3 regions of the Blautia sp. MSK17_66 genome follow, and region 2 is predicted to be linked to each of the others. Evidence: predicted binding sites of a transcription regulator. Region 2 holds the regulator's gene; each other region holds the start of a gene.
What was found. Region 2 encodes Rex, which represses fermentation and respiration genes when NADH is low (regulators of the CRP and FNR family bind a similar motif). Its sites were predicted from a motif close to ATTGTTAANTANTTAACAAT; they were not measured.

Region 1 (8,535 bases), on a different contig from region 2:
GGGCATCCAGTTTCAGATAATTGTTTGCTCTTGTGCAAATATCTTCCACATTTTTCATGTCATCGTTCACACGTTTAAGCACATGATGACAGGCTGAACAGACTGTGATCAGATCCTGTCCTTTTTCTTTTGCATCATTTAAAGCACGGACGGAAGAAAGCTTGGTGGCAATCTCGTCGCTGCCAAGGGGATATACTCCGCCGCAGCACTGCCAGTCTTTGATCTCTTCCATTTCGAAGCCCAGTGCTTTTGCAGAAGCTCTGGCATATTCATCCAGATCTTTTGCTTTATTCTTCAGGGTACATCCTGGATAATAACTGTACTTCATGCTTCTTTTCCTTTCTTGCTCAGGCAAAGTGGAACCCGACTTATCGTTTTTAAAAAAGAAGTCGGGGTATCTTTGCTGGTATTATTAAAGCTCGATCTGTGCGATTACTTCTTTTAATGCTTCTGCACTCTTCTTAAGAAGTGCTACTTCCTCATTGTTCATACGCATCTGGACTTTTCCCTGAATTCCATTTGGTCCTACAAGAGTAAGGGTGCTAAGGCATACATCTTCGATTCCATACTCTCCATGAAGCATAGAGGATACAGTTGCAAGAGAATCAGAGGCAGCCAGAATCAGACCAACCAGCTGACAAACAGTTGCAGATACTGCATAGAAGGTCGCACCTTTCTTTGCAATAACCTGTCCGCCGGATTTCTGTACATATTCCAGCATAGCTTCTTTGTCTAATGGTTCTATTTCCTTGCCATACGCTTTCATTTCTTCGTAATATTCATCTGTGCTCAGACCGGAAATGTAAGCACTTGTCCATGGAATAAAGGAAGTGTCACCATGCTCACCAAATACATAAGCATGGATATTTCTCTGTGCAACTTTAAAGTGCTCGGAAAGTCCATAGCGAAGTCTGGCTGTGTCAAGGATGGTTCCGGATCCCATGATCTGATTCTCCGAAAGACCGGAAATCTTGGTAAATACATAAGTCATAATATCTACCGGATTACTTACGATGATATACTTTGCATTTGGAGCTTCTTTTACAATCTGAGGAGTAATGCTCTTCAGAATATTAACATTTGTCTGAGTAAGTTCAATTCGGGTCTGCCCAGGTTTACGGGCAATTCCGGATGTGATGATTACAATGTCGGAGTCTTTTGCATCTGCATAATCTCCTGCGGTCAGAGATACGGGACTTCTGAAGCAGGTTCCCTGCTCAATGTCCATAACCTCTCCTTCCACCTTTTCTTTGTTGATGTCAATCAGAACAATCTCAGAAGCAATCTCATCATGTGCCAGTGTATAGGCAATTGTAGATCCAACGCTTCCAGCTCCGATAATAGTAATTTTGCTGCTCATAATAAACTCCTTTCATGGGGTTTGTGGGATTATACCGTCTTTCCCCTGGAATTTGTTTGTTTTTTCCGTGGGATTTAGTAGTTTTCCCTGTGTGATGCTCTTTGTTTTTTGTTTATTTTTTAACAATCACATTTAGAAAAAAAGCGGTTTAAACTCTATTTTCTGCCTTGCGACATGGCCTAACCCAGGAACACGGACGTAATCCCACTCTGTTTTCCTGGGTTAAGTCATGTCACATTGTGTTTTTTCACAAATTTTTTCAACAAAGGACTTTTCCCTCTTTGTTTCCGCATAAAATATTGTTTTCTCCGCTCCATTTAAAATACCACAATGACAATCTTTTAACAACATATTTTTGAATTTTTTTATCATTTTTAAGTGGTTCTACATATTGTACAAAATTTCAGGATAATTTTCGATTGTTTTGTTGAAAGTCTCTCCGGAAAAAAATAGCTATCGGAGAGGCTTTCTCAGAATCCAAATCTATTGCTGCGTTAATAGAATTAAAGAGCGTATAATTTTATAATGTTCTTCAGCTTCTCGACTGCGTAGTGGATGGCAATACAACCTCTGCATTGCATCCGGCACAACTTACAGAGTCCATTTTGCTCCAAATTCACCAGCACATTTCGGTCTGCTTTATACTTATAGAAACTAAGGAGGTGTTCTCATGAAATATCAACGTATTCAGGATCTCCGAATTGATTCTGACCTGTCCCAGAAACAGCTTGGCGAAGTCCTTCATATCAGCCAGCGTTCCTATTCTCATTACGAAACCGGTTCCCGCGGGATCCCGATTGAAATGCTGATCCGTCTTGCTGATTATTATGATACTACCATCGATTATCTTGTAGGACGAACCGACAACAAAGAACCTATTCGATAGTTTTGCATAGTATAAAATACTATAAAGAAAAAACACCCGCCGGATATTACGTAAAAAGAATTTTTCTGACATTCTCTTCGTGTATCTGACGGGTGTTCTTTATTTAATTTTCTTCACCGTATTTTCTTTCTTCCCACTCTGCTATTTTTGCAATGTTTGCCATTTCATATTCGTTAAAAACAGAATCCTGCTGAGCGTCAAAGGTCTCTGGATCTACCGTTCCCTGATACCAGGACTTGCTGTTGAAATAGTCCGAAATATACTCTGTAACAAATTGTCGTCCGTGGCGGGCGTAAATTTCATTCTTGGCCAGTTCCAGATGATCTGCACTGTAGGCAGCGATCTCTTCATCTGTCAGATAACGGTCTGCACTGTCCGGGAAAAAGTATTCTCCGGTCTGTGTACTGGTCTGTTCCGTATTCTCCGGCACAGGCGTTGCCGTCGGATCCGGCTGAAGATATATCTGTTCCCGGCTCATGATGCAGTTCACATTCGGATATACAGAGCTGACCGGCTCGCCTGTCGCAATTTTTACATAAAATTGTCCGTTATCAAAGACGATATTTCCCGATGCCTGATTTCCCGCAGAATCCGAAAAAGAGAATGCTGCTGCATTTCCTGCAACTTCTGCAGTAATATCAGCTGAAACAGACTGGGTCTGCGCACGGTCTGTCTGATAAAAACTGAAGGAAATCCTGTCCAGGCTTATATCATATACATTGATCGTCGCTGTTCCATCTGTACTGTACCAGTAATCCCAGAAATTATCCGGATCAAAGGCAGCCACAACTGTAGGTACAGGAGTCGGTGTTGCCGTCGGTCTTGGTGTCGGAGAAGGTGTCACAGAAACCGTTATTGTCGGTGTTTTTGTCGGCGCATTTTTCAGCGCTTCCATTGCCGCCTGTCTTTCCCTTGCTTCAATCCTGCTTTTTCTGATTCCGGCCAGCAGAAGTGCTGCTGCACTAAATATAATAAAAAGTGAGATCAAAATCTTCAGAAGTACTCTGAGTCTCTGTTTTCTTCTCATCTGTATCACCTCAATTTCACGACCGTTTCAGCTTTGACCGCGATTATTCTTTTCCGCTCCAACAGTATGTACAAAGTTTACACGGTTCAATATCAATAGATGCTGTCAGATCATCCAGACGGTGATATTTCAAAGTAGTAAAGTTCAGTTCCTTTCGGATTTCTTCCAGCATTTCTTTGTAATTAGTGGAATCCGGATCCGCATAATCTGCAAGGACCTTTGCATCCACGTTTTCGCCCTCTCTCTTTGCAATGATCCTTCTTGTGATCAGATCCATCTCTGACTTGGAACGAGAGAAATTCAGGTATTTACATCCATAGAGCAGCGGCGGGCAGGCAGGACGGATATGTACTTCTTTTGCTCCATTGCTATAAAGGAATTCTGTTGTTTCGCGAAGCTGCGTACCGCGGACAATGGAATCATCGATCATCAGAAGGCTCTTATCCTTGATAAGCTTATGTACAGGGATAAGTTTCATTCTGGCTATCAGATTTCTCTGGCTCTGCTGTGTAGGCATAAAAGAACGCGGCCAGGTTGGTGTATATTTGATAAATGGACGTGCAAATGCTACTCCGGAACGATTTGCATATCCGATCGCATGAGCAATTCCAGAATCCGGAACACCGGCCACAATATCCGGATTGATCTGTCCTGCATCTCTTTGTGCCAGCATGTCTCCGCATTTATAACGCATCTCTTCTACATTAACACCTTCATAGGTAGAAGTCGGATAACCATAGTATACCCAGAGGAAAGAACAGATACGCATCTTTTCTCCTGGTTTCTGAAGAGTCTCAATGCCCTCCGGAGTCACAAAAACAATTTCTCCTGGTCCCAGTGCTTTTTCATCCTCATATCCAAGATTAATATACGCATGGCTTTCAAAAGAAACACAACGTGCATCTTCCTTGCATCCGATGATCAGCGGTGTTCGTCCCAGACGGTCTCTGGCTGCGATCAGGCCGTTTGGCGTCAGAAGCAGCATGGTCATGGATCCATCGATCATTTCCTGTGCATAGCGGATTCCCTCTGCTATTGAATTTTTGCTGTTGATCAGAGAAGCTACTATTTCTGTAGGATTCACATTTCCGCCGCTCATTTCAAGAAAATGTGTACATCCGTTTTTGAAGCTCTGCTCGATCAGTTCTTCCATATTATTAATCTTGCCGACTGTCGTGATCGCAAAATTTCCAAGATGAGAGCGCACAAGCAGTGGCTGTGGTTCGTTATCCGAAATACAGCCGATTCCAAGATTTCCCTGTAATTCTGAAACATCTTTGTCGAATTTTGTACGGAATGGTGAGTTTTCTATGTTATGTATTGCACGGTCAAAGCCCTTCTGTTTGTCATAAACTGCCATTCCTCCTCGTCTGGTTCCCAGATGAGAATGATAATCAATTCCAAAAAACAGATCCAGCACGCAGCTGTTTTTTGAAGCTACTCCAAAAATTCCACCCATGTTCGTTTCTCCTTATTTTTTCTCTTTAATAATTCCTCTTCGATATGCTTCCAAAAGCTGTACCAGTTCACTGATTCTTTCCTTGAGTGCCCTTCCGGTATCTGTATCACCTACCAATCTTCTCTTTGTTGTATAATGAACCGATACACGATTGGAAACAATATCACTTTCTTTGGAAACAGCATCTTCTGTGGATGTAAAAGATTCATGCGCACAGAGGATCAGTCCGTAGGAATTGTAGATCAGCGTATATCCTGCAATTCCGGTAACTTTATGATAAGCCTTACAGAAACCGCCATCAATAACGATGACTTTTCCGCCGCATTTCACAGGACTTTCTCCTTCACCCTGATGCACCGGAACATGTCCGTTAACAATATGTCCCTGCGCAGGATCCAGACCAAACTCCCTGAGAAGGCTGTCTACAACTTCTTCATTTTCCAGAAGATGGTAGTAAGCCCCTTTGATTTCTTTATGCGTTTCTTTATCAGCAATAAAATACCGTTCAAAGGTTGTCATCTTATCTTTGCCAAACAGCGGTGAATTTGGGCTTGCCCAGATAAACCAGAGAATATCACTTCCCTTACGCTGTTCTTCTCCATCTACTGAAAAGAAAGCTCTTCTTACATAAGCTTCCAGGACATCGTAGAGTTCTTTTCCCTTATAGGTTTTACCATAAATCTGAACTTCCTTGAGACTTCCGTCCTCATTCAAAGGTATGCAGCCATGGAACAGAAGATTTCCGTTAAAGGTCTTATAAAGTCCACCCTTATCAAGAAGAAGCCGCATATGCTTCTGCAGTTTCTCACAGTTACGGAACGCAGCCTCCAGCCGCTCCATCACATCCTTTTCACCTGAAGTCAGTTCATACGGTTTCTTCCAGTCGATGGTCGGAAACTTCGTATCCAGAAGCGGATATTCTTTGCCGTCTGGAAGTGTGATCGTTCCCTTTTCCGGATCAATCCTGTGGAGCAGGCAGCGATTTTCCATATGAAACTCTTTATGGCGACGGATAAGCTGTCCTTCCAGCTTAAACTGAATGATCGAGATTGCCTTATGCATCTTTCTGCCGAGTTCTTTTTCTACCGCATTATAGTTCGAAGTTCCCTTCATCTCAAATACTTCACACGGATCATCTTTGTAGACTTCCAGTGCAAACGTAGCAAGCGGCAGAAGATTGATTCCATAGGCATCTTCCAGAATATCCATATTCCCATAACGAATGCTGTTTCTGAGAACCGTCGCAATGCAGACCTTCTGCCCTACCGCAGCGCCCATCCAGACTGCATCATGATTGCCCCACTGTATATCCAGAGAATGATATTCCATCAGACGATCCATGATAAAATGAGGACCCGGTCCCCTGTCAAAAATGTCCCCCAGAATATGCAGATGATCCACTACCAGACGCTGGATCAGTTCTGCCAATGCAATAATAAAATTCTCTGCACGTCCGATTTCTATGATCGTGTCCACGATGGAATCATAATACGCTTCTTTATCCAGCACCTCTGCTTTTTCTGTGATCAGTTCCTCTATCACATAGGCATAATCTGCCGGCAATGCCTTGCGGACTTTAGACCGGGTATATTTGGAAGCGGTGGTTTTGCAGACCTCGATCAGTCGATACAATGTGATTTTGTACCAGTTTTGCATATCTTCTTCTGTCTTTTTGACAAGACGCATTTTTTCTTTTGGATAATAAATAAGTGTAGCCAAAGCACGTTTATCATTATTGCTCAGGGTATGTCCGAACACATCATCAATTTTCTTACGGACCGCCCCTGAACCGTTGCGGAGCACATGGGCAAATGCCTCATATTCCCCATGGATGTCCGACATGAAATGTTCGGTTCCTTTTGGAAGATTCAAAATTGACTGCAGGTTGATGATCTCTGTAGAAGCCTTTCCAATAGTCGGATACAGTTCTGCCAGTCTCTGCAGATACCTTAACTCTTCTTTTTTCATCCTCTTCTCCTTTTAAATAAGTGCACTGTCAAACAGCGAAAACTGATTGGACTGCGGAATATCTCCAAAAATCCCCAGATCATCCATCAGATCGATCACCGTCTTACTTACTTTGGTTCTGTCACGAAAATCATCTTTCGACAAAAATTTCCCATTTTTTGCAGCATCCACAACCGCTTCAGCCGCCTTATCTCCCATTCCGTCAATACAGTTCAGTGCCGGCATCAGTTTGCCGTCAATGATCTGAAAACGATTTGCTTTTGCTTTATAAAGGTCAATAGGGAGAAATTCAATTCCTCTTGCATACATCTCCTGTACAATTCTCATGTCACGGATCGAGTCCTGTTCCTTTTTGGAAGCCTCATCACCTTTCTTGCGGATCTCTGCGAGGTAATAATCCAGACGTTCCCTGCCCATGCACATGGTCTCATAAGAAAAAGCCGTCGCACGGATACTGAAAAATGCGGCATAATATGCCAGTGGCTTAAATACCTTAAACCAGGCGATCCTCCATGCCATCATAACATAGGCCGCCGCATGTGCCTTTGGAAACATATACTTGATCTTTTTACAGGACCAGATGTACCACTCAGGAACCTTGTGTTCCCTCATAGTAGCTTCCCATTCATCACGAAGTCCCTTTCCCTTACGGACACTCTCCATAATGGTAAATGCAAGACTGCTCTCCACTCCCATGCTGATAAGATAGATCATAATATCATCTCGCGTACAGATTGCTGTAGAAATCGTTGCCTTACCTTCTTCGATCAGTGTCTGTGCGTTGCCGAGCCACACGTCCGTACCATGGGACAGACCTGCGATTCGGACAAGATCCGAGAAATACTGCGGCTTTGTATCAATAAGCATCTGCATGGCAAAATCCGTACCGAATTCAGGAATTCCAAGACATCCCAGTTTACATCCTCCGATATTCTCCGGCTTGATCCCCAATGCATCCGTACCAGCAAAAAGTGACATAACTTCCTTGCTGTCAAGAGGTACATCACGGGCACTTAAGCCTGTAAGATCCTCCAGCATACGGATCATTGTCGGATCATCGTGTCCGAGAATATCAAGTTTCAGAAGGTTTCCGTCAATGGAATGGTAATCAAAATGTGTTGTGATGATATCACTGTTTTCATCGTTTGCCGGATGCTGTACCGGTGTGAATTTCTCAATCTCCTCACCCACCGGAAGAACAATGATTCCTCCCGGATGCTGACCGGTCGTTCTTCGAATTCCCGTACAGCCTTTCACAATTCGGTTGATCTCACAATAACGCTTGTGCTGACCTCGTTCTTCATAATAATTCTTCACATAACCGAACGCAGTCTTCTCTGCCAGCGTACCGATCGTCCCTGCTTTAAATGTCTGTCCCTTTCCAAAGATAACCTCTGTATAGCGATGTGCATTTGCCTGATATTCTCCCGAAAAGTTCAGGTCGATATCCGGCTCCTTATCACCTTTGAATCCAAGGAAGGTTTCAAACGGAATATCAAATCCCTCTTTGTTCATCCTGGCGCCGCACTTCGGACAGATCTTATCCGGCATATCGCATCCCGCCATACCGCCAAACTTCTTCACCTCCGGCGAATCAAAATCACTGTATTTGCACTCCGGACACAGATAATGCGGCGGCAGCGGATTAACTTCCGTGATACCGGACATTGTTGCAGCCAGAGAAGATCCTACCGAACCACGGGAGCCTACCAGATAACCATCTTCATTGGATTTCCACACCAGTTTCTGTGCGATGATATACATAACGGCATAACCGTTGGAAATAATAGAGTTCAGTTCTCTGTTCAGCCTCTCCTCCACGATCGCCGGAAGAT
Region 2 (7,449 bases):
GCCCCTGGCTCCAGAGTCTTGACATAGGCGATGTGGCTCTTAAGCTCCATAGCCGGGATCAGTTTCAGATTGTCTCTCTCTACTTCGTTAGAAGGATACATCCCATAGATCGTGATACCTGCCCGTACTGCATTCAGATTCGCCTCCGGAATACGGATAATTCCGGCACTGTTGGAACAGTGCTTCATCGGAATCTGAACTCCTGCATCCTCCAGAAGCTTTGCAAAATTCAGATAACGCTTCAGCTGATCCATAGCCGGACTTCTGTCTGTTTCATCCGCTCTCGCAAAATGAGTGAACATTCCCTCGATCTCGACATTCGGAAGCTCTTTGATCTTTTTGATCTGGGCGACACTTTCCTGCCTGTCTGCAAATCCGATCCGGCTCATTCCGGTATCCAGACCAATATGAATATGTACATTTCTTCCCTGACGCTTTGCTTCCTCTGAGAGTTCTTGTGCCATCTCATAAGTACAGACCGACAGACGAATCTCTTTTGCGATCATTTCTGTATAATATTCCTCAAAAACAATCCCCAGGATCAGAATCGGTTTTTTGACGCCGAAGGTACGAAGCTGAAGTGCCTCCTCAGGTGTTGCAACCGCAAATCCCCAGATATAATCATAGTCTTCGATCAGACGGGCGATTGCCTCTGCCCCATGTCCGTATCCATCTGCCTTGATCACCGCAACGATCTGCGTTCCCTCTGCAATATTTTTCTTCATTTCCGCAAAGTTATGTGCGATCGCATCTAATGATACAACCGCTTTTACTCTCTCGAATTTCTTCATAATCCTTTATCTCCTCACTGCATATCGCAAATATTCTTATCAAATATATTCTAACATATTTTCCCGTTCTCTGAGGACCTTCGCCGCGGCTTTTGCAATGTCTCCGGCCTTCATTCCGTAAGTGCCCTTATCCTGTGCCGCCCTGTCTCCTGCAAGCCCATGAAGAAAAACACCCAGGGCCGCCATCTCCGCCAGTTTCACTCTGCCGTCATGTTCTGAAAGGAACGTACACAGAACACCTGCCAAAATTCCCGACAGGACATCTCCGCTTCCCGCCGTCGCCATTCCCGGATTTCCGCTCTGATTGATCCAGCAAAAATCGTCCTCCGGGCCTGTGATGACCGTCGACGCATCCTTTAACACACAGACCACACCGTTTTGCATGGCAAACTTCTCAGCCGTTCCAATAAGATTCTTCTGTATTTCCGGTATTGATAACCTGGATACCTGTTTTTCAGATAAAGACCGACTGGATTCCGGCTTTTTGGACATAAACTCCTCACTCAGCCGGCTCATCTCTCCCAGGTGCGGGGTACAGATCACCTGACTGCCATGAAAATATTTCTTCCACGTCGGGTTCTTCGAAAGCAGATTCAGTCCATCCGCATCCAGGATCACAGGTTTCCCCATTCTCTGTGCGAAAGAGAGGAAAGATTCTGTTTTCTGTGCACTTTTTTCCGACTGTCCAAGGCCCGGTCCGATCACGATCACATCACACCAGCGTGCCGCATCAGACCATGTATCTTCCCCGCTGGAATCATCCGCAAACATCGCCTCTGGAAGAAGCGTCTGCAGCGGAATACGATTCTCTTCATCTGTCAGGATCTTCACCATCCCGGCACCCGCGGCAAATGCTCCCTCTGCACAGAGATATGCGGCACCGCACATCCCCTTACTTCCAGCAACAATAAGAACCTTGCCAAAGGTACCTTTATTTCCATTCGCAATACGCTTCGGGATTTTCCGGAGATCTTTCTTCTCCAGAACCCCTTTCTCCGGCAAAAGCTCCGGATTCTCGTAGATGCCGACATCCGCCGTGACAACCCTTCCTGCAAACATCTTCCCGGGATAAAGACATAAGCCCGTTTTGCCAAAAGCAAAGGTCACTGTCAGATCTGCATGAAAGGCAATCCCAAGTTCTTCCCCGGTGCTGCTGCTCACGCCGGACGGAAGATCGACCGCCACTTTCCAGGCAGACGCCTGATTCATTGCACTCAGCACATCCCGGTAACGTCCCTCGATTGCACGGTCCAGCCCGACGCCGAAAATGGCATCTACTATAGTAGTATATTCCTTCAGTTCCAGGTTATTCACCAGAGGAACCTGATAATTTCCGGCAATTTCCAGCTGACGGCACGTTTCCTCTGTCCGATGATCCGGATTTCCCATCATATAGATTTCGGCAGCATATCCATGAAGGTGCAGGATCCTGGCAATGGCAACACCGTCTCCGCCGTTGTTTCCGCCTCCGCAGACGCATAAGATACGCTCTTTTTGCTTCGTATCCGCAAAATGCCGTTCCATCTCATCCACGACCGCCAGTGCCGCCCTCTCCATCAGAACGCAGGACGGCACACCCATCCTGTCAATCGTATAACGATCCAATGTCTTCATTTCCGGTCCGTTCACAATCCGTCTCATTTCGTCTCCTCTCCAAAAACAACAGAAAGGCTGTTACGCAGCCTCCTTAATGCAAGGAGCCGGGTAACAGCCTTTCACTGTCCTCTTTTTATGAATGCTGCTCTTCTACATGTTCCTGTCGATATTGACTGAGATTGTAGGATAAAGTCATCAGACTCTCCGAAAGATGAACATTCTCTACAATTACGTCATCCGGAGTATCCAGATCAATATGAGCAAAATTCCAGATCGCCTTGATACCATTCTCGATCAGGATATCCGCCATATCCTTCGCCTTATTCTTCGGAAGTGTAAGGATTGCGATCTCAATATTATTCTCTCTTAAGAAAAATGGAAGATTGCTGATCATCTGGATCTCAATTCCGCGAACAGCAATACCTTCAAGTACCGGGTTCACATCAAAGATTCCCAGTAACTTAAAACCACGTTTTTCAAAGTCAACATAATTGGCAAGTGCCTGTCCAAGATTACCGGCACCAACGATGATCATCGGGTGTACCTCATCCAGTCCCAGGATCTTACCGATCTCTGTATAAAGATATTTTACATTATAACCGTATCCCTGCTGCCCAAACCCTCCGAAATTATTCAAATCCTGACGGATCTGAGATGCTGTGACACGCATTTTCTTACTAAGATCATTGGAAGATATACGCTCAACATTGTCTTCCAGTAATTCGCCAAGATAGCGATAATACCGGGGCAGTCTCTTAATTACAGCTTTTGATATCTGTTTTGCCTCCACCGTTGTCCCTCCCTTAATACTTTCCTGTTAATTATAACGAAATGACATTTTATTGTCAATCTATGTTGGTAATTCTGTGCAATTTTTGCTGTTTTTTCGTTGGTTTTTCCTTTACAAAGATAATTTTTCCCCTTATAATCATAGCGTATATTGATTTTGGAGGAATATTTATGATCTTATCATGTCAGAGCATCTATAAGTCTTTTGGCGAAAAAGTCATTCTGAACGATGCCTCTTTTCATATAGAAGAGCGTGAGAAAGCCGCTCTTATCGGCAACAACGGAGCAGGAAAGACAACCCTTCTCCGTATTATAATGGAAGAAATTTCCGCAGATTCCGGTCAGGTCGTTCTGATGAAGGACAAGAAGATCGGTTATCTCGCACAGTATCAGGAGATCAAGGGACACCGCACCATCTATGAGGAGCTGCTCTCAACCAAGCAGTACATCATTGATATGGAAGACCGCATGCGTGCAGCAGAAATACAGATGAAGCATGCCTCCGGCGAGGAGCTCGAGCGTCTGATGAACACCTATACCCGGCTGACCCATGAATTCGAGCTCGAAAACGGCTACGCTTACAGGAGTGAACTGATGGGTGTCCTCAAGGGTCTTGGTTTCACCGAAGAAGATTTCAACAAGCAGATTGAAACGCTCTCCGGTGGACAGAAGACACGCGTTGCACTTGGTAAGCTTCTGATCTCTAAGCCTGACATTCTTCTTCTCGATGAGCCGACCAACCATCTGGATATGGAGAGTATTGCCTGGCTGGAAACCTATCTCCTGAACTATCCAGGTGCTGTATTTATTGTTTCCCATGACCGTTATTTCCTGGATAAGGTTGTAACCAAGGTCATTGAGATCGATGCCGGACAGGTCCGTATGTACAGTGGAAACTACTCTGCCTACGCAGAAAAGAAGGCTCAGCTGCGTGATGCACAGTACAAGGCTTATCTGAACCAGCAGAGAGAGATCAAGCACCAGGAGGCAGTCATTGTCAAGCTGAAATCCTTCAACCGTGAAAAATCCATCCGCCGCGCCGAGAGCCGTGAAAAAATGCTCGGCAAGATCCAGCGAATCGAGAAGCCGACAGAGGTACAGAGCCAGATGCGCCTCTCTCTCGAACCAAGAGTCATCAGTGGAAATGACGTTCTTACCGTGGAGGAGCTTTCCAAGAGTTTCCCGGAGCAGACTCTTTTTACCGATATCTCCTTCCAGATCAAGCGAGGCGAACGCGTTGCCCTGATCGGAAACAACGGTACCGGCAAGACAACCATGCTCAAGATCCTCAACGATCTTATTCCCGCTGATTCCGGAACCTTCACCCTAGGTTCAAAGGTTCAGATCGGCTATTACGATCAGGAGCATCACGTACTGCATCCGGAAAAAACCATCTTTGAAGAAATTTCCGATGCCTACCCGACCCTTACCGAGACAGAGATCCGAAACATGCTCGCCGCCTTTCTTTTTACCAACGATGATGTATTTAAGCTGATCTCTTCCCTCTCCGGTGGTGAGCGCGGTCGTGTCTCTCTCGCAAAGCTGATGCTCTCCGAGGCCAACTTCCTGATCCTCGATGAGCCGACCAACCATCTGGATATCGCATCCAAGGAAATCCTGGAGGAGGCACTGAACAGCTACACCGGTACGGTTCTCTATGTTTCTCATGACCGATACTTTATCAACCAGACCGCGACCAGGATCCTGGAGCTTACCAATCAGGCCGTTGTCAACTACATCGGTGATTACGATTATTACCTTGAGAAAAAAGAAGAACTCACTGAAAAATATGCTCCGATACAGCAGACAGAAGAAACCACTTCCGATGAAGCAGCACCTGCAGCACCTGCGGCATCCGAAGGAAAGCTTACCTGGCAGCAGCAGAAAGAAGAACAGGCACGTAAGCGTAAGCAGGAGGCGGAACTTAAGAAGACGGAACAAAGGATTGAAGAACTCGAAACCAGAGACAAAGAAATCGATGAAACACTGGTTCTTCCGGATGTCTGTACCAACGTCGGACGCTGTGCAGAACTCAGCCGCGAAAAAGACAAAATTCAGGCAGAGCTTGAAGAACTTTATGAAAAATGGGAAACCCTGGCGTAATGCCGTGGGTTTCCCATTTCTTTATATCCCTATTGCTCTGGTTAATTTTTACTATTTAAGAAGAGTATCCAACGTTTCTCTAATCGCAAGAATAAATCCCTCGCTGTTCAATACGGTCGGGTTCTCGATAGTAGTGATCAGTGCCAGATCCTTGGTCATCTTACCGGACTCAATAGTAGAAAGAGTTGCTTTCTCCAGCTTATCCGCGAACTGTGCCAGTTCCGCATTTCCGTCAAGTTCTCCACGCTTACGAAGAGCTCCTGTCCATGCAAAAATAGTTGCCACAGAGTTTGTGGAGGTTTCACCGCCCTCCAGATGACGATAATAATGTCTCTGTACCGTTCCGTGAGCAGCCTCATACTCATAATATCCGTTCGGAGAAACCAGAACAGATGTCATCATTGCAAGGGAACCAAATGCAGAAGATACCATATCACTCATAACATCTCCGTCATAATTCTTGCATGCCCAGATAAATCCTCCCTCTGCCTTCATAACACGGGCAACGATATCATCGATCAGACTGTAGAAGTAAGTAAGACCGGCTTCCTCGAATTTCTCCTTGAATTCCTCATCAAATATAGTCTGGAAGACCTGTTTGAATTTGGCATCATAAGTCTTGGAAATCGTATCCTTGGCACCAAACCATACATCCTGCTTTGTATCCAGTGCATAGTTGAAGCAGCTTCTTGCAAAGCTCTCGATGGATGCCTCCATATTGTGCATACCCATGGCAACTCCCGGAGCCTTGAAATCCTGTACCAGGGCACGCTTCTCTTCTCCGTCCTCTGAAGTATAAACAAGCTCAACCTTGCCCGGTTTGTCAATATACATCTCTGTATTCTTATAGATATCACCATATGCATGACGTGCAAGAGTGATCGGTTTCTTCCAGTTTCGTACACATGGTTCAATTCCCTTCACTACGATCGGAGCACGGAATACCGTTCCGTCCAGGATCGCACGGATCGTTCCGTTCGGGCTCTTGTACATCTTCTTGAGATCATACTCGTCCATACGCGCATGGTTCGGGGTGATCGTCGCACATTTAACTGCAACACCATATTTCTTGGTTGCCTCTGCTGCATCGATCGTTACCTGATCATCTGTGTCATTACGGTGTGCAAGACCAAGATCATAGTATTCTGTATTCAGGTCAATATACGGAAGCAGTAATTCATCCTTGATCATCTTCCAGAGAATTCTGGTCATCTCATCTCCGTCCATTTCTACTAACGGCGTTGTCATCTGAATTTTTGTCATAAGTTTCTCCTCTCTGTGTAGCATTTATTTTACTGTTCACAGTAAGTTACTATACGCTGCTCCTGTTGCTTTGAACAGCGATTTGTTACATTGTAGCGAAAAAAACTCTGTCCGTCAATACTTTCAGGCTTTACCATAGTAAATCTTACAAATTTTCCAGAAAATTACAGCGAAAGGAACTTTTGACAGTTAAATTTTCCCCATCCCTGCTGATTCCTGGAAAGGCCCAGATCATCCGCACTGTCACGCAGCATCATCTTGATATCCACATTTGTAAGCATCGGATCCTTTTCCAGGGCAAGTGCCGCCGCTCCGGATATCACCGGTGTAGACATCGAAGTGCCGCTTTTCATTGCATAGGTATTCCCCGCTCCCGGTGCACACGCCATGATCCGCCGCCCCGGTGCAACCAGATCCGGTTTGCAGACACACTCAAACGTCGGTCCTCTTCCAGAGATTGCCGTCTTTCCCAGAAGCATATCACTGGAGCCCACCGTGATCACCTTCTTGCTGCATCCCGGCGCGGTAATGCTGCCCGGCTCCGGACCACGGTTTCCCGCCGCTGCAACCACCACCAGTCCCTGGTCCCAGAGAGCCTCCACTCCACGGACCAGAACATCCTTGTCACTTCTGGTCTTATATGTTGTTCCGACCGAAATATTTACGATCCGGATCTTGTATTCCTCCCGGTGATTCTCGATCCACCGAAACGCCGCCAGAATATCCTCCTTGTTTCCATTTCCGAAACGGTCCAGCACCTTAAGGCTTATCAGAAAACATCCCGGTGCCATTCCCTTATACTTTCCCATGGAAGCCTCTCCGCTTCCGCCAAGAATCCCCGCAACACACGTTCCATGTCCGTTGTCATCATAGGGAAAGGTTCTATATGAAATAAAATCTGCAAAAG
Region 3 (8,535 bases), on a different contig from region 2:
GTTACATGTGCATATTTCTCAGTTTCAGCAATACGAACCTGAGTCATATCATGTGCTGCAAGATACTCACCAAATGTATTCTTGAGCTGAACCTTATGGAATGCAACCAGCTTGTTCTGAATAGTTTCATCATAATCTGTGAAGCATACATAAGTCAGATCCAGTTTCTTAGCTCTCTCAAATCCCTTGAATTCATCATCACAGAATGCTCTGGTGATCTCACGGGCACGGTCAGGACGGAAGTTAAAGAATACTACAGAATCCTTGTCCTGAATAGTTGCAACTGGTTTGCCGTCTTTCTCAATAACTGTCGGAAGAACAAATTCATCTGTCTTGTCATTATCATAAGAAGTCTGGACTGCTGCAGCTGCATCTGTGCCCTTGACTCCCTCACCTGCTGTCAGTGCTTTGTATGCCAGTTCTACACGATCCCAGCGGTTATCTCTGTCCATTGCATAATAACGTCCGGAAACAACACCAATCTCACCAACACCGATTTCTTTCATCTTGGCTTCCAGCTGCTCGATAAATTCTTTACCGGATGCCGGAGGTGTGTCACGTCCGTCAAGGAAACAGTGTACATAAACTTTTGTAAGACCCTCTCTCTTGGCCATCTCAAGCAGTGCATAGAGATGAGTGTTGTGGCTGTGTACACCGCCGTCGGAAAGAAGTCCCATAAAGTGGATTGCAGAATTATTTTCTTTTGCATTCTTCATTGCTGTAAGAAGTGCTTCATTTTTGAAGAAATCTCCATCATTGATTTCTTTGGTGATTCTGGTAAGTTCCTGATATACGATGCGTCCCGCACCCATATTCATATGTCCTACCTCAGAGTTACCCATCTGTCCATCCGGCAGACCTACTGCAAGTCCACTGGCATTTCCTTTAACAAATGGATATTCCTCCATTAATTTATCCATAACAGGAGTTTTTGCTTCGTAGATTGCATTTCCCTCATGTCTGTCATTCAGACCATAACCATCCAGGATCATTAAAACGGTTGGTTTCTTGCTCATAATATTCTCCTTTATTGTATAAATTTCTCTGTATTCCTGCAGAATACATCTATGTGTTTCTTCCTATTATATAGTACCAAAAATCCAGATTTTTTCAAGGATTTTATCGGAAAATACTATCTATTCACCGTAAACACGAAGCATACTGCTGATCTTGCGTACAGACTCTCTTCCACTCAGTTCTTCCATTGCAGTACGGAAATCTCCCTCACGGACTTTCGCTGTAATTACAACAACCTCGGCACTGCCCGCTTCGCGTGCTGCTTTCTGGATGATCTGTGCCACACTGACTCCATATTTTGCAAATACTGCTGTCATCTCAGCCAGCACACCACAGCGATCCTCTACGATCAGACGCATGAAATAACGATTGTGAGTGTCTGCCATTTTCTTTACAGGGATTTCTTTGTAGCAGGTACATCCGATTCGTCCACAGCAGCCAGCACTGATATTTCTGGCAATATCAAACAGATCTCCTACAACAGCACTTGCAGTCGGCAGTTCTCCTGCTCCACGACCATAGAACATTGCGTTTTCGACTGCATCACCATTTACAAAAACAGCATTGTAAGAATCATTTACACTGGCAAGCGGATGATTACTCGGAATCAGCATCGGGCAGACATATGCCTCGATTCCATCTTCGGTATTCTTTGCCATTCCAAGAAGCTTGATATCACAGCCCATTTCTTTTGCATATTTAATATCTTTGGATGTGATCTTAGTGATTCCCTCCGTATATACATCGTCAAAAACAACTCTGGAGTTAAATGCCACAGAGGAAAGGATTGCTACCTTACGGCCAGCATCAAGACCCTCAATATCTGCAGTCGGATCTGCCTCTGCATAGCCAAGCTCTGTTGCCAGACCCAGTGCATCCTTAAATTCCATACCATCCTGGGTCATCTTAGTAAGAATAAAGTTTGTGGTTCCATTGACGATTCCCATGACTTCAGCCATATGATTGCCGGCCAGACATTCTTTGAGCGGACGGATGATCGGAATTCCACCTGCAACCGCTGCCTCAAAAAGGAAATCTACATGATGTGCTTCCGCTGCATCCAGAAGTTCCTTGCCATGGACAGCGATCAGATCCTTATTTGCAGAAACTACATGCTTTCCTGCATTCAAAGCGGATAAAATATAGGTTCTTGCCGGCTCAATGCCTCCGATCAGTTCAATCACAATATCAATCTCTGGATCATTTACAATATCATCCCAGTTGTTTGTCAGAATCTTTGGATCCTCAACCTTTGATGCTGCCTTTTCCAGATTACGCACCAGGACTTTACTGATCTCTATTTCACTTCCCAGCTTTGGAATCATTTCTTCTTTCTGGCTTTTCAGCACTTTATAAACGCCTGTTCCTACCGTACCCAGACCCAGAAGGGCTGCTCGAATCACTTTTTTTTCCATTGGAATGGACTCCTTTCTCCTCGTCCCTGTTTTCAGGGAATATTGTAACACTATTTTTTAATAGTATGGCAGAAAATGGAATTTGTCAAGCACGGACATTTGTACGCGTCAAAAAAGCCGGATATTTCTTCCCTTACGGTAAGAAATATCCGGCTTTGTAAGCTTATTGTTGATTATTTGTAGCAAACAATCTTTCCGAAGTCTGGTTTGAGGGATGCTCCACCAACAAGACCTCCGTCGATGTCAGCCATAGCAAACAGTTCTGCTGCATTTCCTGCATTTACAGATCCGCCGTACTGGATACGGATAGCTTCTGCTGTATCTGTATCATAGATCTCAGCTACGCACTCACGGATACCCTTGCAGATTTCCTGAGCCTGCTCGCTTGTAGCTGTTTTACCTGTTCCGATAGCCCAGATTGGCTCATAAGCGATAACCATAGTTTTAGCCTGGTCTGCTGTTACATTCTGAAGGCCAACTTTAACCTGCTGACGGATCCAGTCCATTGTGATTCCCTGCTCTCTCTGCTCAAGAGATTCTCCACAGCACATGATCGGTGTAATGCCATGCTCAAATGCTTTGAGGACTTTCTTGTTAACGTCTTCGTTTGTTTCTCCGAAGTAATCTCTTCTCTCAGAATGTCCAAGGATAACATATTTAACACCAGCGTCTACCAGCATAGCCGGAGCGATCTCGCCTGTGTATGCACCTTTTTCTTCGAAGTACATGTTCTCTGCTGCTACTTCAATGTTTGTTCCTTTGCATGCTTCAACAACCGGAACGATGTCGATAGCCGGAACACCGAATACTACGTCAACTTCTTCGTTAGCTACGAGTGGTTTCAGAGTTTCTACTAATTTAACTGCTTCGCTTGGAGTCATGTTCATTTTCCAGTTTCCAGCGATGATTTTCTTTCTTGCCATTTTTATTATCTCCTTTTTTATTTATAAGGAAGTTCGATGAAGTTGTACTCAAATTCACCGAACTTTGTAACTGCTCAGTACCCTCACAATTACGAGTCAAAATGTATATTTTCATTCACAAGAAACTGCGGATATGATTTCAGACACAAGGCAGATGCGGCAAAGTCGTACAAAAGCTGGTACGTCGAGCCGCATCTAACACAGTGTCTGGATTATATACGCTGTTTCTTACTTATCGTTAGCTGCTGCTACGCCCGGTAACTCCTTACCTTCCAGGAATTCCAGAGATGCTCCGCCACCTGTAGAGATGTGAGTCATCTTGTCACCATAACCAAGGATATTAACAGCTGCTGCGGAATCACCACCACCGATGATAGTTGTAGCCTCTGTTTCAGCAAGAGCTTTTGCAACTGCTTCTGTACCATGAGCAAAGTTCGGCATTTCGAAGCAACCCATCGGTCCGTTCCATACAACAGTCTTGGCATCTTTTACAGCATCGCAGAAAATCTGTTCTGTTTTTGGTCCGATGTCCATTCCTTCCCAGCCATCCGGGATGCATCCACGGTCTACAACCTGGATATTGCAGTCGTTAGAGAAATCATCTCCGATTCTGTTGTCAACAGGAAGAAGAAGTTTAACGCCTTTTTCTTCTGCTTTCTTAAGCATATCTAATGCATACTGAAGATAATCATCCTCGCAGAGGGAATTACCAATGTGTCCGCCAAGAGCTTTGGAGAATGTATAGGACATTCCACCACCGATAATCAGAGTATCAACCTTGTCAAGAAGGTTATTGATAACAGAAATCTTGCTGGAAACCTTAGCTCCGCCGAGGATAGCTACGAATGGTCTCTCCGGATTTTCTACTGCATTTCCAAGGAATGCGATTTCTTTTTCCATCAGATATCCAACTACAGCTGTATCTACATATTTGGTAACACCAACGTTGGAGCAGTGTGCTCTGTGAGCTGTACCAAATGCATCATTTACGAATACATCACAAAGGGAAGCAAGTTCTTTGCTGAACTCTTCGCCATTCTTTGTTTCTTCTGCACGGTAACGTGTATTCTCAAGAAGAATAACATCTCCGTCTTTCATATCAGCTACTGCTGCTCTTACAGTGTCATCAACAACAACCGGACTCGGAACGAATTTAACTTCCTGTCCAAGAAGCTCTGTGAGACGTTTTGCAACTGGTGCAAGAGATAATTCCGGTTTTGGTTCTCCCTTCGGTTTGCCAAGATGAGAGCAAAGAATGATCTTTCCGCCATCTGCGATCAGTTTCTTAATTGTAGGAAGAGCTGCTACCAGACGGTTCTCATCTGTGATCCTGCCGTCCTGAAGCGGTACGTTAAAGTCGCATCTTACCAGAACTCTCTGGCCTTTTACATTGATATCATCAACGGATTTTTTGTTTAATCCCATGCTAATGTTCCTCCGAATTCATAAAAAATGGGCCCGGTCCAAATCAGACCGGACCCTGACTGAGTCTATAACGTTATTGTTTGGTCACAATAACCTGCTCCATACTCTGACTTATTGGATCAATTATGCTCCAAGAAGTTTGCCAAAGTGTTTGATTGTACGAACCATCTGGCTTGTGTAGGAGTTTTCGTTGTCATACCATGAAACAACCTGTACTTCTGTTGTGCCGTTCTCAAGTGGCAGAACCATTGTCTGAGTAGCATCGAACAGAGAACCAAATCTCATACCAACGATATCGCTGGATACGATCTCATCTTCGTTGTATCCGAAGGATTCATTAGAAGCTGCTTTCATAGCTGCGTTGATCTGCTCTTTTGTAACGTTTCCTTCAACTACTGCTGTAAGGATTGTTGTAGAACCTGTTGGGGTTGGTACACGCTGAGCGGATCCGATAAGTTTACCGTTCAGTTCCGGAATAACCAGACCGATTGCTTTAGCAGCACCTGTGCTGTTCGGAACGATGTTAACTGCAGCTGCACGGGATCTTCTCAGATCACCTTTTCTCTGCGGTCCGTCAAGTGTCATCTGATCGCCTGTGTAAGCGTGGATTGTGCACATGATACCGGATTTGATCGGTGCAAGATCGTTAAGAGCCTTAGCCATTGGTGCAAGGCAGTTTGTTGTACAAGATGCTGCGGAGATGATTTTATCTTCGTTTGTAAGACCTTCATGGTTTACATTGTAAACGATTGTCTTAAGGTCGTTTCCAGCCGGAGCGGAAATAACAACGTGTTTAGCACCTGCATCGATATGAGCCTGAGCTTTGTCTTTGGAAGTATAGAAACCTGTGCACTCGAGAACTACGTCTACACCGATTTCTCCCCAAGGAAGTTCTGCAGCGTTAGCTTTTGCATAGATTTTGATTTCTTTTCCGTCAACTGTGATGGAATCTTCACCAGCTTCTACTTTGTCGCACAGTTCATATCTTCCCTGTGTTGAATCATATTTTAATAAGTGAGCCAGCATTTTCGGGGATGTAAGGTCGTTGATAGCAACGATTTCAAATCCTTCTGCTCCAAACATCTGACGGAAAGCCAGACGACCGATACGGCCAAATCCATTAATTGCAACTTTTACTGCCATGATAAATTCCTCCTATGAATTAAATGGTTGATTTATGGCGTTTGTTAAAGAAACGTCAACCTATTGCATATTGTATCGAATCTCGTACAAAAATTCAAGTGCATTTTGGAAAAAACATGATAAAAAATGTATTTAATTGGAAATCAAACCATGGCACGAACTCTTTTCTCATGCTATAATAGGTGCAGTCCATATAAAGGAGGCCAAAAAATGTCAAATCAAATCTTATGGGACTGTCATATGCACTCTTCTTTTTCTGCCGATTCTGACACATCCATGGAAGATATGATCCTGGAAGCGATCCGGCGGGGGCTTCATGGCATCTGTTTTACGGAGCATCTGGATCCGGATTACCCACCAACGCCGGATAACGAAACTTTTGAGCTGGATCTTGCCGGTTATCAGAATACGCTCTATGCACTGAGGGATAAATATCGTTCAGAACTGGAGATTCATTATGGGATCGAGCTGGGGCTCCAGCCTCATCTGGAAGCTTCTTTCAGAGAACTTCTGGAAACGGTTCCTTTTGATTTCGTGATCGGGTCTTCTCATGTAGTTCACGGGTACGATCCTTATTATAAGGAATTTTTTAAGAACCGCAGAGAATCCGAATGTTATATGGAATATTTCGAATCCATCCTGGAAAATCTGGCTGTATTTTCCGAAATGGATGTTTACGGTCACATCGACTATGTGGTAAGATATGGTCCGAATCAGAACCGAGAGTATTCTTACGGCCGATACCAGGATATCCTGGACGAGATCCTGCGAACGATCATTTCCAGGGGCTGCGGAATCGAGCTGAATACCGGTGGATTCCATTATGGACTTGGCGAACCTAATCCCTGCCGTGCGATCATTCGCCGCTACCGTCAGCTTGGCGGAGAGATCATCACGATCGGTGCTGACGCACACAGTCCGGACAAAATTTCCTACGCCTTCGACAAGGCTGCCGATATTCTTGTCGACTGTGGATTTACATATTATACTGTATTCAAAGACCGTAAGCCGGAATTTATCAAATTATGATTCCGACTTTCAGATAAGAAGTTTTTAAGGAGGAATAATCATGGCAAAAAAACGCCTTCAGAAAAAACGTGAGGCAACCAAAACTGCTGCACCAAAAACTACCACACCTGTAACAGAAGCTGTTACGACTGAGCCGGCTAAAGTTGAAACAAAAAAGGTGGAGCCAGCTAAGGTCGAAACCGCAAAGACGGAAGCACCAAAAGTTGAAACTAAGAAAGTGGAGCCTGTTAAGGTTGAGACTAAAAAGACGGAAGCACCAAAAGTTGAAACTAAAAAAGCGGAGCCAGTCAAGGTTGAGACTAAAAAGACTGACTCGCCAAAGATTGAGTCTCATAAAGAGGACACTGTCAAAGTTGAAACCACAAAGACTGACGCACCGAAAGTTTCTTCCCTGAAACCGGCTGCCGAAATCCCTGTAAGAGACGATGATGCCATCTACTGCGAGCGTCTTTCCAGACATCTCGATGAGCTGAAATGGCTCTACTGCGAGTTATATCAAGATAATCCATATGTTACCATGCATCTCAATGACCTTCTTACCGTACTCAAGAAATTCTATGATATGAGAAGCAATGACCTCAAAGAGTCCGATATCCGCCGTGCCAAAGACCCGAAATGGTACAAGCGCAATGATCTTACCGGAATGATGATGTATGTCAATGCTTTCGCAGGTACGCTCTCCAATCTGGAAAAGAAGCTGGATTATGTACAGGAATGCAATGTAAATTATCTCCATCTTATGCCTCTTCTTGAGTCCCCTAAAGGACGCAGCGATGGCGGATATGCAGTTGCTGACTTCCGTAAGGTACAGGAAGAGCTCGGAAACATGGATGATTTTGCACATCTGACTTCCGAATGCCACAAACGTGGAATCAGTGTCTGCCTGGACTTTGTTATGAACCACACTTCTGAGGATCATGAATGGGCAAAACGTGCACGCGCCGGTGAAAGAGAATATCAGGACCGCTACTTCTTCTTTGACAGCTATGATATTCCGTCTCTGTACGAGCAGACCTGCCCACAGGTATTCCCTACCACTGCACCTGGAAACTTCACCTGGCTGGATGATGTCCATAAACATGTTATGACTACATTCTACCCTTATCAGTGGGATCTGAATTATCGCAATCCGATCGTTCTCAATGAAATGATCTTTAACATGCTGTATCTTGCAAACCAGGGTGTGGACATTGTTCGTCTCGATGCCGTACCGTATATCTGGAAACAGCTTGGAACCAACTGCCGTAACCTGCCGCAGGTACACACTATCGTTCGTATGATGCGTATGATCTGCGAAATTGTCTGCCCGGGTGTCCTTCTTCTCGGAGAAGTCGTTATGGCTCCTGAAAAGGTTGTTCCATATTTCGGAACTGTAGATAAACCGGAATGCCATCTTCTCTACAACGTAACAACCATGGCGAGCACCTGGCACACCGTTGCAACCAGAGATGTTTCTCTGCTCCGCCGTCAGCTTGATATTGTTGCCGGACTTCCGAGAGATTACGTATTCCAGAACTATCTCCGCTGCCATGATGATATCGGCTGGGGTCTGGATTATGACTACCTTGAGAACTTCGGAATCC

Region 1: the regulator Rex is predicted to act here: its motif matches at 1,468-1,487, upstream of LIR34_RS09335 (L-lactate dehydrogenase).
Region 3: the regulator Rex is predicted to act here: its motif matches at 5,964-5,983, upstream of gap (type I glyceraldehyde-3-phosphate dehydrogenase).

What each region holds. Positions count from the first base shown of each region.
Region 1 is NZ_JAJBNQ010000015.1:20,540-29,074, reverse strand. Features, by position in the region: gene LIR34_RS09340 (CoB--CoM heterodisulfide reductase iron-sulfur subunit B family protein) at 1-328, opposite strand, end outside; gene LIR34_RS09335 (L-lactate dehydrogenase) at 413-1,360, opposite strand; gene LIR34_RS09330 (helix-turn-helix domain-containing protein) at 2,031-2,246, shown strand; gene LIR34_RS09325 (YARHG domain-containing protein) at 2,350-3,273, opposite strand; gene LIR34_RS09320 (amidophosphoribosyltransferase) at 3,317-4,732, opposite strand; gene LIR34_RS09315 (fructose-1,6-bisphosphatase) at 4,745-6,700, opposite strand; gene LIR34_RS09310 (PolC-type DNA polymerase III) at 6,713-8,535, opposite strand, start outside.
Region 2 is NZ_JAJBNQ010000003.1:103,076-110,524, reverse strand. Features, by position in the region: gene alr (alanine racemase) at 1-791, opposite strand, end outside; gene LIR34_RS02645 (NAD(P)H-hydrate dehydratase) at 831-2,432, opposite strand; gene LIR34_RS02640 (redox-sensing transcriptional repressor Rex) at 2,521-3,177, opposite strand; gene abc-f (ribosomal protection-like ABC-F family protein) at 3,348-5,279, shown strand; gene LIR34_RS02630 (NADP-dependent isocitrate dehydrogenase) at 5,331-6,542, opposite strand; gene LIR34_RS02625 (S8 family peptidase) at 6,707-7,449, opposite strand, start outside.
Region 3 is NZ_JAJBNQ010000005.1:106,554-115,088, reverse strand. Features, by position in the region: gene gpmI (2,3-bisphosphoglycerate-independent phosphoglycerate mutase) at 1-1,016, opposite strand, end outside; gene LIR34_RS04270 (homoserine dehydrogenase) at 1,137-2,432, opposite strand; gene tpiA (triose-phosphate isomerase) at 2,606-3,355, opposite strand; gene LIR34_RS04260 (phosphoglycerate kinase) at 3,584-4,780, opposite strand; gene gap (type I glyceraldehyde-3-phosphate dehydrogenase) at 4,904-5,923, opposite strand; gene LIR34_RS04250 (histidinol-phosphatase HisJ family protein) at 6,134-6,952, shown strand; gene LIR34_RS04245 (alpha-amylase family glycosyl hydrolase) at 6,993-8,535, shown strand, end outside.